DNA from 4 places in the Bradyrhizobium sp. USDA 376 genome. Region 3 is predicted to be linked to each of the others. Evidence: riboswitches for the same ligand, from Rfam matches in the RefSeq annotation. Region 3 holds a riboswitch; each other region holds the start of a gene.

Region 1 (5,181 bases), 1.7 Mb from region 3:
ACCACGCCGGTGAACAAACGACCATCGACCTCGGGCAACACCACATGCATCGCGAGGTCGCCGGGCGAGAGGCCGCGCAGCGATTCCATCCAGTCCTCACGCCGCGCGGTGGAGAGCGCGACCTGAAACACAGGACACGTCGCGGCATCGAACGGCGTGGTGCCGTCGTCGCCAACCGCGGAAAACGCCGTCGCATTGACGATCGCAGCCGGCGGATTTTGCGCGAGATATGCGCGCAGCCAATCGGCAACGCCTGCAGCCTTCAACGAAGTGACGAACACGCCATACGCGTCAAAACCGTTGTCACGCAACGCCGCGATGAGTGCATCGACGGGGCCGGTGTCGGCCGCGGTGAGATAGGAGCGATAGAAGGTCACCAGCGCGCGCGGCTTTCCCTCGTCCGACGTCGGCGCAGCAATGACGCCGCGCGCGGGATCGTAAAAGCCCATCTCGGGAACGGTCATCTCGCCGGCGACCGGGCCTGCATAAAGCCCCGAGGCCAGCGCAAGCTGCGCGATCGCGGCTTGCGCCGCGACCGGGCCGCCGGTGTCGCAGAGCACCTTCAGCCGCCGCAGCGTCGAGACCGGCAATGTCGAATATGCATCGAGCCGGGTGTCGTCGCGGCCATCGGCCGGCAGCACGGCCAGCACAATGCCGCGATCCTTCGCGAGTTGTTGGAGAGCCGCGAGCCCGTACGGCCAATAGGACTCGCCGCCGATCAGGCGCACCAGGATGCCCCTCGCCTGCGACAGCGTGCGCTCGATATAGGTGTCGACCGACAGCGGATGACGCAGCTCCGCGAGATTGGCGAGCCGCAGCGACGGCAGGCTGTCACGGCCTCGCCGCCAGCCGGCCGCGAACGCGGCAAGGTCCGAATCCGAGTACGAGAGCACCACGAGATCAGCCGGGTCCTGGCCGATGTCTCTTGGCGTCGCGGTCTCCTCCAGACCGTGGCTCTCGCGGAAGACGACGTGCATCAGATACCAAGTCCTGACCTGATCGCGGCCTCGTCGATGTCACCATGCTCGCCGATCACGACGAGCTTTGACTGCCTGAGACCCGCGCCCCAGGGCTTGTCGAACTGGTGGCGCACGCGTTCGCCGACGGCCTGCAGCAACAAGCGCATCGGCTTGCCCGCGACCGCGATGTAGCCCTTGGCGCGCAGCACGTTCTGCTCGCGCGCCAGACGCTGCACGGAAGCGACCAGCGCATCGATATCGGCAACTTCCGGAAGATCGATCACGACGGAAGCGAAATCGTCATGCTCGTGCTCCTCCTCGCCATCATGATGCGAGGGGCGCGCGGCGAGATCATTCTCCGCGGCAGCGCCGAGACCGAGGATCACGCGCGCATCGATTGCGCCGTCGGTGACGGGCAGCATCGGCACGCGCCGCGGCATCTCGGCGGTGATCGCCGCCTTGGCGGCTTCAATCCCTGCGCTGCCGGCGAGATCGGCCTTGGTCAGCAGCACGATATCCGCACAGGCGATCTGGTCCTCGAACACTTCCGACAGCGGCGTCTCGTGATCGAGATTCTCGTCCGCCGCACGCTGCGCTTCGACCGCAGCCGGGTCCGGCGCGAAACGGCCGGCGGCCACAGCCTCGGCATCGGCGAGTGCGATGACGCCGTCGACCGTGATGCGCGAGCGGATCTCCGGCCAGTCGAACGCCTTCAGCAGCGGCTTCGGCAGCGCCAGGCCCGAAGTCTCGATCAGGATGTGATCAGGCCGCACCGGCCGCGCCAAAAGCTGCTCCATGGTCGGAATGAAATCGTCGGCGACGGTGCAGCAGATGCAGCCATTGGCGAGCTCGACGATGTTCTCCTCCGGGCAATTGGCGTCGGCGCAGGACTTCAGGATCTCACCATCGACACCCTCGCTGCCGAACTCGTTGACGAGCACGGCGAGCTTCTTGCCGTTGGCATTGCTGAGCAGATGCTGGATCAGCGTGGTCTTGCCGGAACCGAGAAACCCCGTAACCACCGTGACGGGGACTTTTGCGAGCGAGTTCATTCAGCGGCCTCCGGCACGACGGCGATGGGGGGAATGCGGGCAAGCGATTGCTTGCGGAAGATTTCGGGGCGGCTGCGCCAGGGCACGAGGCCATCGGGTGCCGCCGCATAGGCCGCGGCGCCGGCGACGACGTCCTGCGCATTCGCATCCGACAGGCGGCCATAGACGTAGGACCAGCGGCCGGGCGCGCTGAGCGCGACCGAGCAGCCCTGGCTGCATGCCGACAGGCATTCGACGGGAACCACATTGACACCCTCGGGCACGCCGGCCTCGAGAATCGCACCATGCAGGCGCTTGCCGGGCGTGGTCTCGCCCTCGCCAAGCGTCTGGCCGGCGCGGCAGGTGATGCAGACGTGAAGTGTGACGGTCATCGCCTCTTCCAGGATAAACATCGGGAGGCGATGAGGCACACGGACCATTCTCCTGAAGGCCCGCTTCCCCGTCGCGGAACACCCCGTCCGCCGGTCCAAAACTCGTCCGCGCTGGCAGGTCTCCCGGCTTGCGGAGCAGGGTTTTGCCCTTCGATCCCCGCCTTCCCGATTCCCGTGGGAATCAGTGGCTTCGGGCATCTCTCCGGTCACGGTCGCGGGGGCGGCTGCATTTTGGACCCAAATCTTGCCGATTCGGACCCTATCGCATTCCCTCTTCGCCTGTCATAGGACAGGAACCAACGCCGGGCCACCATTTGCCCCCGGCCGCCTCTTGTCAAGCCGAAGGACCCGTCAGATGACGCCTGAACCGGATACCCAAACGGCCGAGGAAACCGACGCCCGGCACGCCCAGAAAATGGCGAAGAAGAAGGCCGCCCGCGACAAGATCATGGCGACCAAGAGCGGCGAAAAGGGCCTCATCATCGTCCATACCGGCGCGGGCAAGGGCAAGTCCTCCTCCGCCTTCGGCATGATCGTCCGCTGTGTCGCCCACGGCTTCCCCTGCGCGGTCGTGCAGTTCATCAAGGGCGCCTGGGAAACCGGCGAGCGGCGCCTGCTCACCGGCCATTTCGGCGACCTCTGCCAGTTCCACGCCATGGGCGAAGGCTTCACCTGGGAGACTCAGGACCGCGCCCGCGACATCGCCGCCGCGCGCGCCGGCTGGGAGAAGGCGAAGGAGCTGATCCAAGATTCCAGCCTGCGCATGGTCGTGCTCGACGAGATCAACATCGCGCTGCGCTACGACTATCTCGACATCGCCGAGGTCGTCGAGTTCCTGACCACACAGAAGCCGCCGATGACGCATGTCGTGCTCACCGGGCGCAACGCCAAGGACGAGCTGATCGAGATTGCCGACCTCGTCACCGAGATGACGCTGGTGAAGCACCCGTTCCGCTCCGGCATCAAGGCACAGGCCGGCGTCGAGTTCTGATTTCGATGGCACGCGCATTGATGATCCAGGGAGCCGGCTCGGACGTGGGCAAATCGCTCATCGTCGCCGGCCTTGCGCGCGCGTTCACGCGGCGCGGCCTGCGTGTGCTCCCGTTCAAGCCGCAGAACATGTCGAACAACGCGGCCGTCACCGTCGATGGCGGCGAGATCGGCCGCGCCCAGGCGCTGCAGGCGCTCGCCGCCGGCGTCGAGCCGCACACCGACATGAATCCGGTGCTGCTGAAGCCCGAGACCGATGTCGGCGCACAGGTCGTCGTGCATGGAAAGCGCATTGCCACCGCGCGTGCGCGCGAGTATGCGGCGATGAAGCCCTCGCTGATGGGCGCGGTGCTCAAGAGTTTTGAGCGTCTGAAGGCGCGCGCCGATCTCGTACTGGTGGAAGGCGCCGGCAGCCCGGCCGAGGTGAACCTGCGCAAGGCCGACATCGCCAATATGGGCTTTGCCCGCAAGGCCGACGTTCCGGTCGTGCTGGTCGGCGACATCGACCGCGGCGGTGTCATTGCGCAGCTCGTTGGTATCAAAGCGGTCATCGATCCCGACGATGCCAAGATGATCCAGGGTTTTGTCATCAACAAGTTCCGCGGCGATCCCACGCTGTTCGACGACGGTTATAGGCTGATCGAAGCGAAGACGGTCTGGCGCGGCTTCGGCGTCCTGCCCTGGTTTGCCCGCGCCGGCGAGCTGCCAGCCGAGGACGCGCTGGGCCTGAGCGATGCGCGCAAGCCGGGCCAATGCAAGATCGCGTGCCTGGCACTGTCGCGGATCGCCAATTTCGACGATCTCGATCCACTCAAGCTCGAGCCCGGCGTCGATCTCGTGATGGTTCGTCCGGGCGAAGCGATCCCGGGTGATGTCCGTCTCGTCATCATCCCCGGCTCAAAATCCACCCGTGGCGATCTCGCCTTCCTGCGCGCGCAGGGCTGGGACATCGATCTCCTGGCGCATCATCGCCGGGGCGGCCATGTGCTCGGCCTCTGCGGCGGGTATCAGATGCTCGGGCGCAGCGTCGCCGATCCTGAAGGCCTCGAAGGCCCGGCGGGCGACACGCCAGGTCTCGGGCTTCTCGATGTCGAGACGGTGATGAGCCCGCAGAAGACGCTGACGCGCGTCGCGGCCGTACACGCCGCGACCGGTCAGCCGATCGAAGCCTACGAAATCCACATCGGCCGCACCGACGGGCCCGATCGCGCCCGTCCGTTCGCCAGCTTGAACGGCGAGCCGGAAGGCGCGATCTCACGCGACGGCCGCGTGCAGGGCAGCTACCTGCACGGCCTCTTCACGTCGGACGATTTTCGCAAGGCGTATCTGGCGAAGCTCGACATTCCCGCGGGAAACGAGCCCTATCACGCCAGGGTCGAGAGCGCGCTCGATGCGCTCGCCGACCACATCGAAAAGCATCTCGACGTCGAAGGCCTGCTCGCGCTAGCGCGCTAGAGCCTCGGCAAGGCGCGACCATTCGGCTTCGTTGCCTGGAAGCCCGAGACGCAACCATGCCGGCTTCTGCACGAAGACACGCGACCATATATGGGCGCGCGCGAGCTTGTCCTGTGCGGCCAGCGCGTCAGGCGTCTCGTAAAGGCGAAACAGCGGCGTGCCGCCAATCAGCGCCCAGCCTTGCGACTGCACCATCGCGTCGAGCCGTATGCTGTCGCGTGCAAGGCGCGCTGAGGTGGTCTCGGCCCAGGCATCGTCGCGCAACGCGCGGCAGCCGATGGCGATCGCCGCTCCCGAGATCGGCCATGGGCCCGATGCCGCCGCGAGCCTGGCGACATCGGCGGTATTCCCGAT
Region 2 (5,181 bases), 2.5 Mb from region 3:
TTCGGCGAATGTCGTCGCCTTGATCGAGCAGCCGGCAATTCTCCCGCGGCCGACGAAACTAGCGTAACGCGTCACCATCTTTTCTCCGAGACCGTACCTTCCCCGGTCCACGAAGTGGACCGGGCATTTTGTCAGCGGCAAGGATAGCCTCGATAATGTGGAAAGCGTAAATCACCATAACCCAATTAGCTTTGTCGAGAACAGACCGGAGCTCGGGATCAACGGATTTGCGGATCGGATGCAGCGCGCAGTTCGCGCGCGGCAGCGACCATGTTGGCGAGCGCAGGCCGAACCTCCTCCCATTTGCGCGTTTTTAGGCCGCAGTCCGGATTGACCCAGAGCTGAGAATCCTGCAAGCGCGTCCGAGCTAGCACGATCAGCTCCTTCATTTCGTCCGTCTCGGGAACGCGCGGAGAGTGAATGTCGTACACGCCCGGTCCGATTTGATTTGGATATTCGTACCTCCTGAACGCATCCAGCAGCTCCATTTTCGATCGCGACGTCTCGATTGAAATGACATCCGCATCCATTGCAGCGATCGCACCGATGATGTCGTTAAACTCTGAGTAGCACATATGTGTATGGATTTGCGTTTGATCGGTAACGCCCGATGAGCAGATGCGGAAGCAATCTCCGGCCCAATCGAGATATGCCTTCCAGTCCGACCGGCGCAATGGCAATCCTTCGCGAAGTGCAGCTTCGTCGATCTGTATCATCGCCGCACCGGCATTCTCGAGATCGCGGACTTCATCGCGCATCGCGAGCGCAAGCTGACGGCAGACCTCGCTTCTAGGAATATCATCGCGAACAAACGACCAGTTCAGGATCGTCACCGGTCCGGTCAACATCGCCTTCATCGGCTTACTAGTTAGTGATTGCGCGTAGCGCCACCATTCCACGGTGATCGGCTTCGGCCGCACTACATCGCCAAACAGGATCGGGGGCCTAACGCAGCGCGAACCATAGGACTGAACCCATCCATTCCTTGTAAATGCGAAGCCGGCGAGTTGCTCGCTGAAGTACTGCACCATGTCATTACGCTCGAATTCGCCATGAACGAGGACGTCAAGACCGATGTCCTCCTGCCAACGTACGGCGCGGGCTATCTCCTCTTTGAGGAACCTGTCGTATTGCTCCTCGCTCATCGCACCTCGCGCATGCGCCGCGCGAGCATTTCGCACCGCTGTGGTCTGCGGAAACGATCCTATCGTCGTGGTGGGAAAAGCCGGTAGTCCAAAGCGTTCCCTTTGGATCTCGGAACGACGGGCAAACGGGGTGGCGCGCTGGCGCATCGTCTGATCGATCGCCCTCATTCGGACAGCGACGTTGGCATTATGGATCTTCGGCGAGGTCCGGCGGGCAGTCGCAGCGCATTCCGACTCGGCAAGAGCTAGCCCAACATTCTGGTCGCCTGCGAGTACCCGCGCCAGGATCGCAAGCTCACGCATCTTCTGAACCGAGAAAGCAAGCCAGCTCTTGACGTCGGACGCGAGCCCGGTCTCGAGTTCAACATCGACCGGCACGTGAAGCAGCGAGCAGGATGGAGCGAGCTGTACACGGTGCCTGCCAAGCTTCGCAATCGAGGGCTTCAGCCGCTGACGGAGCGACGGCAAGTTCGACCGCCACACATTCCGGCCGTCGATGACACCGAGCGACATGACGAGATCACTTCGGCCGTCAGCAACGATCTGATCCAATAGTTCTGGCGCTCGAACCAAATCGACGTGCAGACCGGAAATTGGCAGGCTCAAGGCAGTATCCAGATTGTCGCCTAGGGCGCCGAAATAGCTCGCAAGCATGATCTTGATAGCGGGTCCCTCCTTTGCGAACCGGTTATAGGCGTGCAGCAACGAATTTCGCGCCGCCTCATCCAGATCAAGGACCAGGCAGGGCTCGTCAAACTGAACCCAACTTGCCCCTCGTTTGGCTAATTCATGCAGAAGGTCGATATAGACGGGTATCAGATCATCGAGGAGAGAGAGGGGCTGGAACGCACTATCGGTACTCTTGCCGAGCTTTAAAAATGTGACCGGCCCGATCAGGACAGGGCGGGTCTGAAAGCCAAGAGCCCTCGCTTCCTCATACTCTTCGACGGGTTTGCGAGAGCACAGTCTGAACGCCTGTCCCCGGTAAAACTCAGGAACCATGTAGTGGTAGTTGGTATCGAACCACTTGGTCATTTCCTGCGCGGGCACGCCAGATCCCCGCGGGCTCTGGGCGCAACTCGCATCCTGCTCGCCGCATTGCGATCCGCGGGCCATGGCGAAGTACGTTTGGAGCGAAACGGATTCTCCGTTCGCGGCGTAGATCTCCGGGATTGCGCCAACCATGACGCTTGTATCGAGCACCTGATCATACAGCGAGAAGTCGTTTGACGGAATGATCGTGACGCCGAGCGATTTTTGACGAGCCCAGTTCGCTGCGCGTAGGCCGAATGCGTCTTCGTGCAACTGCTGTTCACTAATCTTTCCAGCCCAGTAGCTTTCTAGAGCGAGCTTGAGCTCACGCCTTGGGCCGATGCGTGGCGTTCCGAGCGTAGCAACTGGAAGAGAGAGAGGAGACATAGCGTTAACCCCTGTTGGGGACAAAGGCCATGGCGGACGCAGGCAGGAGAAGTCGCGCGTGCGACGGCTGCTTGGCGCACCACCGAGACACCCCGCCCGTGGACCAATATATTGTCGGGGCCGGTCTCCTGGCTTGCTGGTCATCGCTGCTGTCCGGCCTTCCCGAAGCCGTGCAGGCTTCAGCGACATCGTCGGACAGCGGCTCGCCGCTCACAGTTGCGGGGGCAGAGCCGGCATTTGCACCGGCTTCCCTCTTAGCTCCGGATCAATGGGAACCGGAGAACCTCGACGACTTGGATTATCGGCAGGAGAACTCTTCCGTCAACCTCTCAGATTATGTGCAAGCTAATCTGCGACATCCGCTAGCCGAATGACCGTGCATCTCTGTGACTTCACCATCTAGAAACATTCTCTCATCAGAGATGTCATAATCAGACATATCCTTCTCAGATGCCGGATAAGCATCGGAGCTGCCTTGAGGCGGAGCCGCACGCTAAATTGATGAAAGGGACAGAAGCAGCCTGCCGGCGGGAGTACCGACGTTATATCAGAGCGCTTTCAATGCGGCTTTGCGATTTCCAGAGGTTCGCCCAGCACCTCAGCTAGCCAGCTCTTCGCTCAACTAAAGGATCTGCGGCGAATAGGCCAAGGCACGTGGCGAAATTTAGCAACTGGCGAGGGGTTGATTTGCGTGCCACCCAGACTTCAGAGCTGGGATCAAGCCGGCTTGGTGCTTGGCAATCACGCAGCTCGAACGCGGGCGGCACGATAGCGAACCACACAGCTCAATGGCGGCAAACCCACTTCCGTCCACAGGCATCCGGCATCGAGGCGTTCAACTCTTCTGCTAAATATCCGGTGCGGGACATGGATGCACAAGCTGCGGCGGATACGCCAAACAGAAACATCGAAAACATGCAAAGGTCGGAAAGTCGACAAGAGTGACACAAACTCCGTGAAATTTTCCGCCTATTGCCTGGCACGAAGAATGCAGACCCTCGGAATGCCCAGTCTCCTCCTCTGGGCAGGTCCAGCTCAGCCAATTGACGCAGTCGCTGCCGGGGAAGTTAGCTGCGCATGACATAGAGGGGAGCGCCTGCTCGCGCGGGACAGCTAGCGGGTGCATCCCCGTAAACTTCTTGCGATGGCATAGCAGGTTCGAGGTTGCCTGCTTCACAAGATATTTGGATGAAACGCGATAGGCCGAGGGTTATGAAGAGAATGCCTGGAAGACCCGCGCTATGGCTTAGCGTGGTCGGATTTTTAATCTGCCTCGCCTGGCCGGCTGCCATGAGCAATAATATTCGGGCCAGCGACAGTCCCCTTGTCGAACGACTGAAGTCAACTTGGCGAGCGCAAGATGGTGAGACGATAGAACAAATTATCTCCAATGTCTCGAAGGTGGCACAGTTCGTGCCTCAAATGTGGGGCGTTGTTGAACTTGGCCAAAACGACTTTATTTTCGTTTCGTGGACCAGACACCGGGACAACAAATCGGACGAACAGTACGTTATCGCCTGGAAGATCGCCCTCGACGGCACGCTTGAACTTGCGTCGACTTATGCGAAGCCGATGGAATTGGGCTGGCGCGCCCTGGCGCTCTCCCTAATCGCCAGTGAAGTCGCAGATGGCGAAAGGGACGCAAATCTTCGCTTTCTGCATGATCCGGCCAACTTCAACTTTGTGACTACCCCGCAAGGCCGGCTCGGCGATCTTCTGCGGCAGGGCCGCTGCACTATCATTGAACCAGTTGGAGTGGACTACTTACCGAAGCGGAATGATAAACCGGCCGAGAAGGGTGGCGTGTGGCGCGTTCTGCTCTTGGTGAATTGTAGTATCCAAGGACCACGTTATTTTACACACAACGGGGTCATCACTTTCGAGAAGAGAGAAGGACAGGATTGGGAGCCACAATCCTCCTTTGCCAAACGCATCGCGAAATTTCCCCCTGGCTCCTGGTTCCAACGCACCGAGCCAAAAGAAGAGGAAGACTTAGGAGAGCCAAGGCCTGAGTAAACCGCCGCAGAGCAACATCTTGCCGCAGTGGCGGAGCGCCTCGAACCTATTGCAAGACATACGCGCTCTACACTTGCTTTGTTTTAGCATCCGCAACGGTCCGGGTGCCTTTCTCGCAGCAGTCCGTCCCGTCGCAAGAAGGTCGGGCCGCGCGATTCCGTTTGTTCCGCCTAGTGTCAGCGGCGCGCACGAGCTTGCGAGATGTGGTTTTCCCGCCTTCACTCCACCCGGTGTGAGGACATCAGTTTGCGTAGCAACGTCGAAGGCACCAGGAAATGAGTGCTGAGACGAAGCCGGCGAGGAAGTTACCGGAAACCGTTCACCGGTAGCAACCCAGCATACCGCTGGGCGCTTGCGCATTTCGGAGCGTGCAGACCGGGAAGCTCAGAGCCGTACGCAAGAACGTCGAGGACCAGACTGGCTCGGCCCTAGCTTATCTGGCACCCATTCGTCTGCACGTCATAGATCCGGATTTCGAAGCATGGAAAACACTTCTATAACTGTGCTCCACCTGCCCTGGTCGACATCAACGATCATCCTGCCGGGCGGAAAAGGCATCGGATTTGCGCGGTTTGCTCGCGCAAGGAGCTAAGTTATGCGC
Region 3 (5,181 bases):
GACGAGCAGCGCCGGTCGCATCGGCAGCATCGCCGCCGCCACGACGGCGAACGCGGCAAACGGTGTTGCGCAGGCCAGCGCGAAGCTTGCCAGCGCGCATGCTCCCGACAGCAGCGCAAAGCAGAACATCGGCGCGAGGCGCGGCGTGACCGGATAAAGCCGGAAACGGTCGCCTTGAGACGGCAGGATGTCGAGAGCCATTGGTAATCTCCTTCGTTTCGAATTCTAGTACATTCGGGAGCATGTGACAGCCCCACCGGGGATCAGAACGTGGCACCGGCCTTGAGCAGATAGGTGCGGCCGGGCAGCGGGTACGCGCTAAAGCGGCCGCCGGTGAAGGTGCTGGCGATCGCATAGTCGTAGTAGAGCGCGTTCAGCACATTGTTGACGCTGAGGGACCAGAAATAGCGCTCATATTGACCGCTGAGCTTGAGGTCGATCGTGGCGTTGGCAGGGATCGGCTTCTGGGTTCCCGCCTGGTCGTTGTCCATGCGCCGCTCGCTCCAGAAGCGTGCGGTGGCGTCGAGCACCACGTAGTTCTGCCAGATGTTCCATGTGAGACCCGCACTCGCGGTGTAGCGCGACACCAGCGGCACGTCGTTGCCGGCCCAGACGCCTCCGCGGAAGACGGCCCGCGTATAGGCCATGCCGGAGCGCAGCAGCAGCTCGTCGTTGACGCGATAGGACAGACTGGTTTCCGAGCCGTAGCGGCGGGTCGGATCGAGATTGGTGTTGTAGAACAGAATCGGGCTGAAATGGATCTCGTTGGCGAGGTCCATCAGATAGAGGCTGCTCTGCAACTGCAGCCCGCCCCCTTTGATGCGCAGCCCGCCCTCGATGTCTTGCGAGGTCTGGGTCTTGAGCTGGAAGGTTTGCGGGATCGGAGCGAAGGTGAAGGGATCGAACGACGGGCCCGACGACACGCGCTCGTCCACGTCAGGCGTGCGGAATGCGCGCGCCGCACGGCCGAACAGCGAGACCATGTCGTTGAGGCGATGCTCCGCGCCGAGATGCAGCGCGTATTGGGTCTCATCGCTCCGCAGCGGGAGCGCGCCGATATCGGTGTTGAAGGGTGCCGCCGGGTCGAAATTGTCGCGTGCGGAGAGACTGACATTCTGCATCCGCGCGCCGTAGGAGATGTCGGTCGTGGGCAGCACACTCAATGTGTGCTGAAAATAGCCCGCAACCGTCTGCTGTCTCAGCGCGTAATTGTGCCAGGGCGCGAGCCCCTGCCCGGCGCCGCGGTTCTGCTGAAAGTTCGCATCGTAATAATCGATGCCGGTCAAGAGCTGCGACGGCATCCCCAGCAGCAGGCTCTTCACGCTGAGGCGCGGCGTGATCGACCATGTCGTCAGACCGGCATCGACATAGGTTGACGTGAAGAGTGCAGGAACCGGCGTTGGGCTGGAGAAGAACGCGCTCTGCTGCTTCTTGTCGCGTACGCCGCCATCGACGATGAGATCGACGCCGTTGACCAAAGTCTTGGTGAAGCCCGCTGTCGCGCTAAACCCCTGCTGGTTGGCGTAGTTGAAGGGCGTGCTGGTCCCCTTCCGATTGGTTGCGAGCTCGTCGACGCCGATCGAGGGATCGACGGTGCGGCCACCCGGCAGTCGCAGCTCCTGATTGTCGCCTGTCACGGTCAGGAACGCGGAGAGGCCAGGTGTCGTATAGTTCAGATTGCCGACGCCGTTCTCCTGGGAATAGCGATTGTTGTCGCGGTAGCCGTCGGTCTTGACGGTGTTGCCGTAAAACGAGGTCGACCATGGACCGGAATTGAGCGAGGTCGAGATGTTGCCAAGCTTCGTATTGAACAAGCCAAAGCCGGCCTCGATGCGCGCGGTCACGGGCGGTCCGCCGATGCCGTTCTTGGTGACGATGTTGATCACGCCACCGACTGCGTTGTCGCCGTAAAGCACCGCGCCCGAATTGCCGCGCGTGATTTCGATGCGCTCGACGGAATTGAGCGGGATGGTGGAGAGGTCCACCTGCGCCATGTCGATGTCGTTCAGCCGCCGGCCGTTGACCAGCACCAGCGTGTTGGCGGTCGCAAAAGCGCCGAAGCCGCGCAGGTCGACGCTGGTCCTGGCGCCGATCGGGCCGCCATAGAGCGTCGTGATCTGGGCGCCCGCTACTTGCGTTGCGATGATCTCGGCAAGGGTCTGCGACGGCGAATGCGCGATGTCCGTGGCCGTGATGACGGTCGTAGCGGCCCCGACGATACCCCCGTTGCTGGCGGCAGCCGCATTGCCGGAGCCGGATGAGCCGGCGCCGCTCGACGGCGCACGCCTCCTCACCACGTCGCCATCGCCCGTCGCCCTGGCGCGGGTGCGGTTCTGATCGTCGGAGTTGGTCACCTCGACCGGCGGCAGCTGCTCGTTGGCAGCCTGCTGCGCCCGGGCGACGGAGAGATCGAGCGAATGGAGGTAAATGGATGCGACAAGGCCGGCGCTGAGGCGCCTGGCGGCAGAGACAATGCGGGACACAGTTGTAACCTCGGTATGACGTCAGTGGCACGTCACAGCGAACGAGGTTTCACGCGGAGCGATGGATTGCTCGTGTGAAGCTAATGTCTGTACTCCCCGACCGACATCTTCGCGTGTGACCACGGCTGACGGCAGGTCTCCTGGCTCGCGGGTCGTTACCTCTACGTCGCCTTCCCAGGACCGAGATTCCCAGTGGCATATGACGAAAGATTCACCGCTTACAGTTGCGGGGGCAGCCGTGGTTTTGGGAAAATCCCGCACCACGTTCCCTTTTGATCTCCATGAGGAGAACCGTCACCGATCAATCTACGGGGCGTTCGCAGGTTGAGTCAATCGACCGGTCGAACGATGAGCCCGAACGTCAGGCGAACACGATCACACCGGCTCCCGCTCCGCCTGCGTCCTGATCATCGCCCGCTCGCCGGCGTCGACGAGCTGGCCGATGCCGGTGCGGCCTGCCAGCGCACAGCGGATGATGTTTTCAGCGACCGATCTGCGGAAGTCGTGGTCCTCGCCGTCGGGGCGATTGCGGCAGACCCGGTCCAGTGCCAGCTTCATGTTGATGCGGGTGCGGGTGTCGAAATGCTCGCTGATCATTCGCACAGCCTCGATCGCGTTGATGTCGGAGGCGGAAACGCTTCGGTGACCGGCCGGGTTCCAAAACGCAAGCGAGCGATGTGTCGGCCGTCTAGGTCCGGCCTCTCGGACGCTGCGCCTGAGCCCAGGCCGCAGCCACGTCGCGCGGCGGAACGTCGACGCGCCGGATTGGCGTCAACTCGCCGGAGGCAGAAACGATCGCGGTCTCCTCGCGGCGACAGCGCGGGCACACGAAGCGAACCTCATGCGGGGACGCCGACCAGCTCGAACGTTTCACATTGGCGGCCATCGGCCAGGCCTCGCATTGCGAGCAAGACACCAGAAACCGCCCGGGATCGAGCATACCCATTCCATCGGACTCCGCGTCCTGCCCGCTCCTTCAATGATTAACCCATGTGAATCGTTCCGGTGCCCAAGCACCGCCCGCCTCATGCCGTGCGGCGCCAACGGACTCGCTGTTCCCGATCCGCCGGCATCCGGCTGAAAGGCTCAGTGCGCGCCCTTGAGGGTGCAGGAGGTGGTGCAGGTGACCGTGGTGCCGTGGTCGCACGCCTTGCAGGCGGCCACGCACTGGTTCATGTCGCGCGCATTGTACGAGCTGTAGTTCCGCATCGGGCAGGTCGAGGTCGACCCGGTGATGTCCTGTTCCTGGTTGCAGGCTGCCATTGCGAGCGCGAGAACAAGGACTGCAAGAAGGCGCATGGGATTGCCCTGTAGAGAGTGGCAAAGCGACGTCAGCGAGGCACGTTGCACCGCAACGGACCCCTGCATTCCCACCGCGAGCAACCGTGGAAGCCCCGCGCTCGCATCCCTGGAGGATGCGCGCCAAAGATTAAAAACGGATTGCAGCCGGCGTCAGGCCGCAGTTTTCGTCGCGATCACCTGCCGCATGTCCACCGCGAGTTGGCGGTACTGTTCTGACAGTTTCAGATAGAATGCGCGCTTGGTGCTGTCGGTGGCGAGCTTGGCGATCAGCTCGCATTCGGCCGTGAGCGTCTCGAACCGTTCCAGCCTGTCCTCAAGTTCTGTCATCGGCGTGTCCCCATCAAACGCCACAAGGACCAATGAGCCTAAGCCCCGGAAATAGGTCACGGCGAACATGGTTATGGGGTAGCATCAATTTTCGTCGGCGCAGGCGGCGAGAAGAGGATGCCGCTACCTATTTCTGCTCCAACCGCCAGGCGCCGTCCCAGCCCTCCTCCGGCGGATTGGCCTCCAACTGCGCGATGCGATCGAGCAGCGTGCGCGAGGGACCATCGCCAGGCACAGCTTCGAGCGCCGCGTTGAAGGCGGCACGGGCTTCGGCGAAGCGGCAGGTGCGATAGGCGGCAAGACCTTCGGCATAATGCTCTCGCAGGCTCGCTTGCGCCTCCGTCAGCGCGCCTGCCCTGCCGATCACCTCGAAGATCGCCTGCGGCGCGCTCTGGCCGGCGACCGCGAGACGATCGATCTCGCGCAGCTCGAGATGCGCGCCGATCGCATCCGCCGTCGCCTGCGCGATCAGGATGCGGGTGCCGTAGACCTTGTTGACGGCCTCGAGCCGCGAGGCGAGGTTCACGGCATCGCCCATCACGGTGAAGCTCATCATCAACTCGGAGCCGATGCTGCCGGTCAGGACCTCGCCGGTGGCAATGCCGATCCGCAGGTCGCACAGTGCGGGCATGGCGCGGATGCCGAGCAGATCCGGCAGCTGCTTCTGCAGCGCGGGCACCTCATCGGCCATCTCGACGGCGGCAAGGCCGGCGAGCAGCGCCGGCTCGTCCCCTTCGATGAAGGGCGGGCCCCAATAGGCCATGATGGCGTCGCCGATATATTTGTCGATCACGCCGCGATTGTTCCTCACGGGAGCGGACATGACCGTGAAATAGTGGTTCATCACCTTGACGAGGCCGCGCGGGGTCATGCCCTCGCTCATCGAGGTGAAGCCGCTCATGTCGCAGAACATGATGGTCATCACCCGGCGCTGGCCGTCGATGGCGACCTCCGGCCGCTCGATCAGGCCCTGCACCACCTTGGGATCGATGTAGCGGCCAAAAGTCTCGCGGATGCGCTCGTTGTGGCGGAGTTGCTCGATCATGCGGTTGAAGGCGGCGGCGAGCTC
Region 4 (5,181 bases), 1.7 Mb from region 3:
CGCGGCGGCCACGGGACGCGCCTCCGTCAACGTCGATAGCTGGGCGATGGACCGCGCGACGATCTTGCATCTCGTCAGCCGCGGCACGGATGCCGACATTGTCCTCGCCGAAGGCTCGATGGGCCTGTTCGATGGCGTCGCAGCGCGCGGTGTTTCCGGCACCGGTGCCTCTGCCGACATCGCGGAGATGCTGGGCTGGCCGGTGGTGCTGGTGATCGATCCATCGGGGCAGGCGCAAACGGCGGCGGCGATCGCCGCTGGCCTGCGCGACTATCGCCCCGGCGTGCGCCTTGCCGGCGTCGTGCTCAATCGCATCGCCAGCCCGCGCCACGAAGACCTCGTGCGGCGTGCGCTCAACGATGCCGGCATTGCCGTGTTCGGCGCGCTGCCGCGCCACGCCGAGATCAGTTTGCCGAAGCGACATCTCGGCCTTGTGCAGGCGGAGGAGCAGGCCGAAATCGGAAAGCTGATCGACGAGGCCGCGCGCTTCGTCGCCGAGCACGTCGATCTCGATACGGTGCTGCGCTTCGCTGCCAGCTGGTCGCCGCAACCTTCGGCGAACGGGCTGAATGTGACGCCGCCAGGGCAGCGCATTGCGCTGGCCCGCGATGCCGCATTCTCCTTCGTCTATCCGCATATGCTGGAAGCGTGGCGTACGGCGGGCGCGGAGATCTCCACATTCTCGCCGCTCGCAGATGAAGTGCCCGACTCGAGCGCCGACGTCTGCTGGCTGCCGGGCGGGTATCCCGAGCTTCACGCGGGAAAGATCGCGGCCAATGCGCGCTTTCGCAGCGGCTTGCGCGCCTTCGCCGAGATGCGTCCGGTGCACGGCGAGTGCGGAGGCTATATGGTGCTGGGCGCAGGCCTGACCGACGCCGACGGCATCCGCCATGAGATGACGGGCCTGCTTGGCCTGGAGACGAGCTTTGCCAAGCGCCGCATGCATCTGGGCTATCGTCTTGCCACCCTCGCGGTGCCGATGCCGGGGCATCAGGCGGGCGCACGCCTGCGCGGTCATGAGTTCCACTATTCGACCATCCTTGCCCAACCCGATACGCCGCTGGCGGTCGTGCATGATGCAACGGGCGCGGTCATTGCCGAGACCGGCTCGCAGCGCGGCCGTGCCACCGGCACATTCTTCCATCTGATCGCGGAGGACCGGTGAGCGGTTTCGTCTCCTTCATCTCCGCCGGCCCCGGCGATCCCGAGCTCCTCACCGTGAAGGGCGCCGCGCTGCTGCGCGAGGCCGATGTCGTGCTCTATGACGACCTCGCCTCCGGCGCGATCCTTGATCTCGCCCGGCCCGGCGCCAATCTCGTCGCGGTGGGAAAGCGGGCAGGGCGTCCTTCGACCAAGCAGCACCATGTCAATCGTCTGCTGGTCGACTACGCCGCAACCGGCGTGCGCGTCGTTCGCTTGAAGTCCGGCGACGCCGGCATATTCGGCCGGCTCGAGGAGGAGATCGAGACGTTGCGCGAAGCCGGCATCGGCTACGAGATCGTTCCCGGCGTCACCTCGGCCTGCGTCGCCGCGGCCCAAGCCGGCATTCCGCTGACCCGACGGCACACCTCACGCCGAGTCCAGTTCGTCACCGGGGCCGATGTCACCGGCGAGCTGCCGCCCAACCTGAACTGGGCGGCGCTGGCCGATCCTGAAGCGACTACCGTTGTCTATATGGGCCGGCGCACCTTTCCGGCGCTTGCCGCAAAATTGATCGCCCACGGCCTCGCTCCAACCACCCCGGCGCTGTTCGCCGAATCCCTCGGGCGGCCCGACGAACGGCTGGTCCGCACCACGATTGCCGAGCTTGCCGAGCAGCTTGCACGGGGCGGAGCAGCTTCGACGGCCGCCGTGATCCTGTTCGGCGCGCTGGCCGGGGAATATCCGTCATGATGGCCACTGCCGCCGTTCGCCCCTTGACGCCCGCAATGCGAAAGGGGCACACAAGAGGGGCATGGTGCTCGACGCGGCGCAAAGCGCCGGAGCATAATCGGGAATGGGGATGGGCGGACCCAGTTGCGGCGCCCAAAACCCCAGCCGCCCCCGCGACTGTAAGCGGTGAGGGGCTCCGATCAGCCACTGGGCCGCAAGGTCCGGGAAGGCCGGAGAACCCCAGTGAACCGCGAGCCAGGAGACCGGCCGTGCATGTTTTGAGGCCAAGGCCGTCGGGTGTGACGGCAGGAAGGAACTGAGCCATGCATATCGAACCCGGCGTCGTGATGGGCGCCAAGCTCGTGTTGAGTTACGCAACCGGCATCGCCGCAGGTGGCGTTGCCTTGAAGCTCGCGGCCGAGACCGTGCGCGAGCAGGGTATCGGCTCGCTCGCCGTGCGCACCCTCGCGACCACCGCGCTCGTCTTCACCTTCTTCGAGATCCTGCCGCACTTCCCGGTCGGCGTGTCCGAGGTGCACTTCATCCTCGGCTCGACCTTGTTCCTGCTGTTCGGCGCGGCGCCTGCAGCCCTCGGCCTTGCATTTGGCCTCCTGCTCCAGGGCGCGTTCTTCGAGCCCGCTGACATCCCGCAATATGGCATGAACGTCACGACGCTGCTGGTGCCGCTGTTCGGTATCCAGGCGATCGCGGCGCGGATCATTTCGCGCAACACCGCCTATGTCGATCTCAGCTATCGCCAGGCGCTGGCGCTCTCGACGACCTATCAGGCCGGCGTGATCGCCTGGGTGGCGTTCTGGGCGCTTTATGGCTCCGGCTTTGCCATGAGCAACCTCGCCAACATCGCGACGTTTGCGGCCTCCTACGCGCTGGTCATCGTGATCGAGCCGCTGGCCGATCTCGCCGTGCTGGCGCTGGCGAAGTCGTTGCGCGGTGTTACCGCGCCCGGCCTCGTCACCCCGCGCCTGCACAACGCGGCTTAAGAGACAAGGGGCGGCTGTCATGGCCGCCCCGTACGCCCGATGCTCACGCTCTCCCTGATAGGCATCGGTTGCGGTGATCCCGCGCAGCTCACGCGCGCCGCGATCCGCGCCATCAACGCGGCCGATCTCGTCCTGATCCCGCGCAAGGGAAGCGCCAAGTCCGATCTCGCGGATCTCAGGCGGACGATCTGCACAGACGTGCTCACCAACAAAGCGACGCGCATCGTTGAGTTCGACCTTCCTGTGCGTGATGCAGCCGAGGCGGACTACCGCAAGGGTGTGGATGATTGGCACGATGCCGTGGCCGCCGCGTGGTCGCAGACCATTGCAGGCCATCTCGGCGGTGACGGCAAGGTCGCGCTGCTGATCTGGGGCGATCCTTCGCTCTATGACTCCTCGCTGCGTATTGCGCGCCGGCTCGATCCCTTGCCTGACATCGAGGTCGTGCCCGGCATCACATCGATCCAGGCGCTGTGCGCGGCGCATGCGCTGCCGCTCAACGATATCGGCGAGCCCTTTCTGGTCACGACAGGCCGTCGCTTGCGCGAAGCCGGCTGGCCGCAGGGCGTCGATACGGTGGTCGTGATGCTCGACGGCGGCACCGCATTCCAGTCGCTCGATCCGGCCGGCCTGCATATCTGGTGGGGCGCCTATCTCGGCATGCCCGATCAGATCGTCATATCCGGCGCGCTCACCGACGCGGGCCCGCGCATCGTCGCTGCGCGGCAGGAGGCGCGCGAGCGGCACGGCTGGATCATGGACAGCTACATCCTCAAGCGCAGGCCGTAAGCGAGGCAGCATGCTCCCCGACTGGGTCACCCGGAAATGCCCCGAGATCTCCGCGGTCCATCGCGATGCGGCGATCGCGCGTCAGGCACAGCTCACAAAGCCGACCGGCGCGCTCGGCCGGCTCGAGCAGCTCGCGATCGAGCTCGCCGGCCTGCAAGCGAGCGAACAGCCGCGTGCCGCGCGCGTGCCCATCATCATCTTCGCCGGTGATCACGGCATCGTCGCGCAGGGCGTGTCGGCCTATCCGCAGGCCGTCACCATCGCGATGATGGCGAATTTTGCCTCGGGCGGCGCCGCGATCTCGGTGCTGGCGCGCGAGCTGGGTTCAAACCTGGAAGTCGTTGACGCCGGCACGCTGGCGGCGGCGATGCCTGATATCATCACCGACAAGCCGCGTCACGGCACGCGCGATTTCAGCGTCGAAGCTGCGCTCACGCCTGCGGAGCTGGCCTTCGCCTTCGAAGCCGGCCAGCGCGCGGTTGCGCGCGCCGAGGCTAGCCGGCCTGACCTTCTGATCTTCGGCGAGATGGGCATTGGCAACACCACGACCTCCGCGGCGATTGCGGCGAGCCTGCTCGGCATCAGTGCCGAGGAGATCGCAGGCAGCGGCACCGGTGTCGACGCCGCCGGTCGCGCGCACAAGGCGCGCGTGATCGATGCCGCGATTGCGCGCCATGGCGTTGCGGGCGCGCCGCCCGAAAAGATCCTGTGTGCCGTCGGCGGTCTCGAGATCGCGGCGATCGCGGGCGCCATCATTGCGGCTGCGCAGCGCCGCATCCCTGTGTTGATCGACGGCTTCATCGTGTCGGTCGCGGCGCTGGCGGCGGTGCGGCTCAATCCGTCGTGCCAGCCGTTCCTGCTGCCCTCGCATCAATCGGCGGAGCAGGGACATCGCCTCGTGCTTCGCGCGCTGAACGTGCAACCGCTGATCAGCCTCGATCTCAGGCTCGGCGAAGGATCGGGCGCCGCCATCGCGTTGCCGCTGGTGCGGTCGGCCTGCGCGCTCCACAATGGCATGGCGACTTTTGCGCAGGCCAACGTGCCGGATCGGCCTAGCTGATCCGCTGATTGACGGAGACCACCCGCCAGCCGGTCGCGAGCCGGTCGATCCGGGTCAGCGACAGCGGATCGATCACGAAGCGCAACGCCGCTTCCGGTGTCAGATCGAGCGCGATGCACAGCGCGGCGCGGATCGTGCCTGAATGCACGACGAGCGTTGCCGATCCGGCTCCGATCCGCGACAGTCCGAGTCGGACGCGCGCGACCTGATCCTCAAAGCTCTCGCCGCCCGGTGGTCTCTGGTGTGCGGGATCGCTCCAGAATTGTACGTAGGCCTCGCCGCCGCTCGCTGCCAGTTCGTCATGTCGCCGGCCGGTCCAGCCGCCGAAATCCTGTTCGCCGAATTCGTCCACCAGTTCCGGTTCGAGCCCCAGCGCGCGCGCCGTCTCTACCGTGCGCCGGGAAGGGCTCGCATAGCTCGCAGCATCCCGCGGCAAGCGCGGCCGCAGCGCTTCGAGCT

What was found. Region 3 has a riboswitch for cobalamin ahead of ACVJ19_RS31270 (TonB-dependent receptor). Riboswitches for the same ligand answer to the same signal wherever they lie in the genome.
Region 1: linked by a shared signal. The riboswitch ahead of ACVJ19_RS23525 (DUF1636 family protein) and the one ahead of ACVJ19_RS31270 (TonB-dependent receptor) in region 3 are both predicted to bind cobalamin.
Region 2: linked by a shared signal. The riboswitch ahead of metE (5-methyltetrahydropteroyltriglutamate--homocysteine S-methyltransferase) and the one ahead of ACVJ19_RS31270 (TonB-dependent receptor) in region 3 are both predicted to bind cobalamin.
Region 4: linked by a shared signal. The riboswitch ahead of ACVJ19_RS23590 (energy-coupling factor ABC transporter permease) and the one ahead of ACVJ19_RS31270 (TonB-dependent receptor) in region 3 are both predicted to bind cobalamin.

Annotation. Positions count from the first base shown of each region.
Region 1 is NZ_JBSSGN010000001.1:5,040,329-5,045,509, reverse strand. It holds gene cobN (cobaltochelatase subunit CobN) at 1-977, opposite strand, end outside; gene cobW (cobalamin biosynthesis protein CobW) at 977-2,011, opposite strand; gene ACVJ19_RS23525 (DUF1636 family protein) at 2,008-2,382, opposite strand; cobalamin riboswitch at 2,479-2,698, opposite strand; gene cobO (cob(I)yrinic acid a,c-diamide adenosyltransferase) at 2,738-3,373, shown strand; gene ACVJ19_RS23515 (cobyric acid synthase) at 3,379-4,827, shown strand; gene cobD (threonine-phosphate decarboxylase CobD) at 4,816-5,181, opposite strand, start outside.
Region 2 is NZ_JBSSGN010000001.1:9,189,697-9,194,877, forward strand. It holds gene metE (5-methyltetrahydropteroyltriglutamate--homocysteine S-methyltransferase) at 219-2,564, opposite strand; cobalamin riboswitch at 2,666-2,867, opposite strand; gene ACVJ19_RS43190 (hypothetical protein) at 3,219-3,509, shown strand; gene ACVJ19_RS43195 (hypothetical protein) at 3,855-4,580, shown strand.
Region 3 is NZ_JBSSGN010000001.1:6,720,478-6,725,658, forward strand. It holds gene ACVJ19_RS31265 (hypothetical protein) at 1-201, opposite strand, end outside; gene ACVJ19_RS31270 (TonB-dependent receptor) at 264-2,483, opposite strand; cobalamin riboswitch at 2,597-2,794, opposite strand; gene ACVJ19_RS31275 (hypothetical protein) at 2,859-3,080, opposite strand; gene ACVJ19_RS31280 (hypothetical protein) at 3,570-3,782, opposite strand; gene ACVJ19_RS31285 (hypothetical protein) at 3,936-4,112, opposite strand; gene ACVJ19_RS31290 (adenylate/guanylate cyclase domain-containing protein) at 4,240-5,181, opposite strand, start outside.
Region 4 is NZ_JBSSGN010000001.1:5,054,239-5,059,419, forward strand. It holds gene ACVJ19_RS23580 (cobyrinate a,c-diamide synthase) at 1-1,165, shown strand, start outside; gene cobA (uroporphyrinogen-III C-methyltransferase) at 1,162-1,893, shown strand; cobalamin riboswitch at 1,939-2,158, shown strand; gene ACVJ19_RS23590 (energy-coupling factor ABC transporter permease) at 2,196-2,873, shown strand; gene cobF (precorrin-6A synthase (deacetylating)) at 2,913-3,662, shown strand; gene cobT (nicotinate-nucleotide--dimethylbenzimidazole phosphoribosyltransferase) at 3,673-4,722, shown strand; gene ACVJ19_RS23605 (histidine phosphatase family protein) at 4,715-5,181, opposite strand, start outside.